2 regions of the Novosphingobium sp. SG754 genome follow, and region 1 is predicted to be linked to the other one. Evidence: riboswitches for the same ligand, from Rfam matches in the RefSeq annotation. Region 1 holds a riboswitch; the other holds the start of a gene.

What was found. Region 1 has a riboswitch for cobalamin ahead of cobW (cobalamin biosynthesis protein CobW). Riboswitches for the same ligand answer to the same signal wherever they lie in the genome.
Region 2: linked by a shared signal. The riboswitch ahead of FHW97_RS02435 (TonB-dependent receptor domain-containing protein) and the one ahead of cobW (cobalamin biosynthesis protein CobW) in region 1 are both predicted to bind cobalamin.

The regions. Positions count from the first base shown of each region.
Region 1 is NZ_JABGCC010000004.1:519,800-522,190, forward strand. It holds gene cobN (cobaltochelatase subunit CobN) at 1-359, opposite strand, end outside; gene cobW (cobalamin biosynthesis protein CobW) at 376-1,413, opposite strand; cobalamin riboswitch at 1,607-1,828, opposite strand; gene FHW97_RS12975 (HoxN/HupN/NixA family nickel/cobalt transporter) at 1,900-2,391, opposite strand, start outside.
Region 2 is NZ_JABGCC010000001.1:529,970-532,360, forward strand. It holds gene FHW97_RS02430 (cell wall hydrolase) at 1-462, opposite strand, end outside; cobalamin riboswitch at 624-821, shown strand; gene FHW97_RS02435 (TonB-dependent receptor domain-containing protein) at 931-2,391, shown strand, end outside.

The sequences.
Region 1 (2,391 bases):
TCTGCCGGCAACACCGCCAGCGCCACGCCGCGTGCGTGTGCCAGGGCCGCCACCTGCCCCAGGCCATAGCGCCACCACGAAACCCCGCCGATCAGGCGGATCAGGATCGCCCGCGCGCCACCCAGCGTGCGCTCGACATAGGTGTCGACCGACAACGGGTGTTCCAGCGCGGCCAGATTGGCCAGGCGCAGCAGCGGGAACACTGGATCGGCCTGCCGGGCCTGGTGCCAGCCGGCGGCAAAGGCGCCCAGGTCGCTGTCGGAAAACGACAGGACGACGAGCGGCGCCGGCGCCTGCCCCAGGTCCTGGGGCACGGCCGTTTCTTCAAGCCCGTGGCTCTCGCGGAAGATGACGTGCATGGGCCCGCGCCGCCGATCAGACCGCCAGCACCGCCTTGATGGTTTGGGGGTCGAGCCTGTCGCGCTCGGCAATCGCCACCAGTTGCCCGGTGCGCGGCTCTCCCACCTGCCAGGGCCGATCATACTGATGGCGCACCCGCGCGCCCACGGCCTGAACCAGCAGGCGCATCGGCTTGCCCGCCACGGCGACATGGCCTTTCACGCGCAGCACGCCATGCTCTGTGGCCAGGCGGGCGATCCGCGCGGCAAGGTCGGCCGGATCGGATACCTCGCCCAGCGGCACCACGGTGCTGGCAAAATCGTCATGCTCGTGATCGTCGGCGCCATCGTGGTGCGACGGGCGGGCAGCGATATCGTCTTCGGCTGCGGCGTTCAGCCCCAGGATCACGCGCGGATCGGCTGCGCCTTCGGCCATGTCGATCACCGGAACCGCGCGCGGCGCCGTCTCAGTAATGATCACCCGCGCCTTGGCCAAGCCCTCCGGGCCGGCCAGATCCCCCTTGGTCAACAGCACCAGATCGGCACACGCCAATTGGTCTTCGAACACTTCGGCCAATGGGGTTTCATGGTCGATCCCCGGATCGGCGGCACGCTGCGCGTCGAGCGCGGCCAGATCGGGGGCAAAGCGGCCGGCGGCCACCGCCTCTGCATCGGCCAGTGCCAGCACGCCATCGACGGTGATGCGGCTGCGGATCGCCGGCCAGTCAAACGCCTTGAGCAAGGGCTTGGGCAGCGCCAGCCCCGAGGTTTCGATCAGGATGTGATCGGGCCGGGGATCGAGCGCGAGCAGGCGTTCGACCGTGGGGATGAAATCATCGGCCACGGTGCAGCAGATGCAGCCATTGGCCAGTTCAACGATGTTTTCGGCCGGGCAATCGGGAATGGCGCAGGACTTGAGGATGTCGCCATCCACCCCCAGCGTGCCGAATTCATTGACCACCACCGCCAGGCGGCGCCCGCCAGCGTGGCGAATCAAGTGGCTGATCAGCGTGGTCTTTCCCGCGCCGAGAAAGCCGGTCACGATGGTGACGGGCACTTTTGCCAGATCCGGCATGCACAAAACCCTTCCGCGGCGCCAGGCGAGCGACACGGCAGGGCTTGCCGGAAAGCGATCCGGCCAGGCGCGCGGCAGCGGGCCGGCGCACGAAAGCGCCCACCACAACGCAACCCGTGCAGCCCCAGCCGCACAAGTCTTCGTCGCCCAGACGGAAGTATTACCGTGCCCGGACCATCCCCTGGATCAAGGCAAGAGCGACCAGTGCGCCGGCAGGTCTCCTGGCTCGTGGGTCAGGGCTTGATGCACGCCTTCCCAGGCCCGCTTGGGGCCCAGTGGCCATCCCCGTCTTGCGGGGACCAGTGCATCGCGCTCGCCACTTACAGTTGCAGGGACAGCTGCGGACTTGGGGCAAAGCCCCGCACCGCATTCCCGATTAAGCCCCTCTCGGGGCACCGACGCGATCTTTTGCAGGGCACCGGCCGAAACCGCTGCCTGCGCTGCCCTCCTAGCCGAGTTCGCCGGCCAAGCCAACCGGGCATGACATCAGATTGCGCGAACCACCTCGATCTCGTCCAGCCGCTGCCAGCGATAGATCGCCGCACTGGCCAGCCAGCACAGCGCAAACAGGGCAATGATGGCAAAGCCCAGCCCATTGAAATTGCCGGCAAGATCGGCCGCCAACCGCCATGGCGCGCCGGTCAGGCCCAGCTTCTGGCCGATCAGCGCGGCTGCCTCGATCCCGCCGATCACGATCGCCACGAGCGCCGAAACCAGGGTGATAGTGATGTTGTAATAGAGCTTGCGGATCGGCTTGACGAAGGCCCACTCATAGGCGCCAAGCATGACCACGCCATCAATCGTATCGATCAGCGCCATGCCCACTGCAAACAGAGCGGGCAGCACCAGGATCGTGCCCAATGCCAGGCCACTCGCTGCCTGGCTGGCCGAGAGCCCCAGCAGCGCCACTTCGGTGGCGGTATCGAAACCCAGCCCGAACAGGAAACCCAGCGGCGCCATGTGCCATGATCGCGTGAC
Region 2 (2,391 bases), on a different contig from region 1:
CTGCCGGTCCCAGGCGCGTGCGGCGTCCTGCGGGGCAAGCAGGCCGCTGTCTTGCGCCGAAACATAGTAGAACGCCGAGCCGGGAAAGCTTTCACCCGCCCGCTCGAACGGTTGCAGCCCGCCGTTGCGATCCTGTGCGGCGGCCGCATCGCTGCCGGGCGAACCCCAGCCGATGGCGCCGAGCACCAGGCCCAGCGCGCCGATCGCGGCAATGCCGGCGGCCCGCTCGGCCAGGCGCGAGGGCGCGCGGTGCTGATGGCGCCACGAGGTCATGTCACGCCGGCGGATGCGTGCGGCAAAATCCCGCGGTCGGACGGGGGGCAGACTAAGCGTGGCGAGCCGTGCGCCATCGGCCTGCCGCTGCCCGGCCAGGGCGACGCGCTCTTCCGGCCCCGGCGGCGGCATCAGCGCCTCGGGCGGAAGGGTGGGCGTGGCGCCGGTGAAGGGAATCGGGTCTGGCATAGGGCGTGAAACAGGGCAGGCTTGGTCTGCGCCATGGTGCGTTACGCGTTGCACTGCAACCATGCACGGGAGGAATCGTCCTCGTCCCGATAAGGCACAGCCTGCTACCCCTTGGTTAATCACGGCTGCGGGCTTGCCCCTTGGTGCAGGTGTCGCTATCCGCCCCGCCTGACGCCACCGGTGCCCGCAACCATGCGGGCTAAGAGGGAAGCCGGAACCAGCCGGCGCTGCCCCCGCAACTGTTTCCGGACGAGCGCCGCGCCCTTGCGCGCCACTGGCCCCTTGGCGGGCTGGGAAGGCCGGCGTGTCGCGTTGACTTCGGATGAGCCAGGAAACCTGCCGGTGTGTGGTCGTTCCGCGGCCGGGCGGGGTGTACCGGGCGCAAGCGTGACGAGTCTTCCGCCAGGGCCCGGCGGACCCTCGCGCCATGGACGGCAAGACTGTCCATGGGCCGGGAGGAAAAGAACCGTGAAGACATCGCTTGTTGCGCTCGCCACTGCCGTGATGCTGGCCGCCCCTGCCTATGCCGATGAAGCCCCCGCCGCCGATGGCGCGCAGATCACCGTGCTGGCCACCGGCAACGACCTGTCGCTCGACCAGACCGGCCAGGCCATCACCGTGTTGCCGTTGCAGACGATCGAGGCGGTGCAGGGCGTTGACCTGACCCGCGTGCTCGATCGCGTGCCGGGCCTGACCTGGTCGCGCACCGGGGGTCTGGGTGCGCAAACCGCCGTGCGCCTGCGCGGCGGGGAAGGGCAGCACACCCTGGTGCTGGTCGATGGCGTGCGCGTGGAAGATCCCTCGGCGCCATCGGGCGGGTTTGACTTCGGCACGCTGACGAGTGGCGGGATCGAGCGGATCGAAGTGCTGCGCGGCTCCAACTCGGTGGTCTGGGGCAGCTCTGCCATTGGCGGGGTGATCGCGGTGACCACGCGTGAAATCGATGGCGTCGAAGCCTCGGCCGAGGCCGGCTCGCGCCGCAGCTATGATGCCGATGCTGTCGCCGGCGTGAAGCGCGATCGCTATGCCTTCTCGATCGATGGCGGCTATGCCACCACCGATGGCATTTCGGCCGCTGCCAGCGGGACCGAGCCCGACGGCTATGACCAGTGGCGCGTGGGCGGCAAGGCGCGGGTAAACCTCACCGATACGCTGTCGCTGGTCGCCAATGCCCGCTATGCCGATGGCAAGACCCAGATCGATGGCTATCCCGCGCCCGACTATGTCTTTGCCGATACCCCGGAATACACCACCACGCGGCAGTTCTTCGGCCGCGCCGGGCTGCACTATGCCGGCGGCCCGCTGACGCTCGATGCTGGCTATGCCCTGTCAGACACACGCCGCCGCTATTACACCGGCGGGGCCGACAACGCGTTCGAATATGGCTACAATGGTCGCAGCGAGCGGGTGGAATTGAACGGCCGCTATAGCCTGCCGGCCGATTTCGCGCTCGATTTCGGGGCGGATCGCGAATGGACCCGGTTCGACAGCACCTATGACACGCGCCAGAACGCGCATCTGACCAGCGGCCATGCCATGCTTGGCTGGTACACCGCCAAGGCCAGCCTGGCGGCCGGCGTGCGCTATGACGAACAGAGCCAGTTCGGCAGCAATGTCAGCCTGGGGGCCAACGGCACGGTGGAAGTAGTGCGCGGGCTGCGCCTCAATGCCAGCTATGGCGAAGGTTTCCGCGCGCCCACGCTCTATCAGCTGCTCTCGCCCGATTACGGCAATGCCGCGCTCGATCCCGAACGCAGCCGCAGCTATGACCTGGGCGTGGTCTATGCCAGCCAGGATGGCGGCTTCCATGCCGGGGTCACTCTGTTCCGCCGCGATACCCGCAACCTCATCGCCTATGTCTCGTGCTTCATGGTCGAAAGCGCGCTGTGCCAGGGCCACGCCTATGGCGTCTATGACAACGTCGGCAAG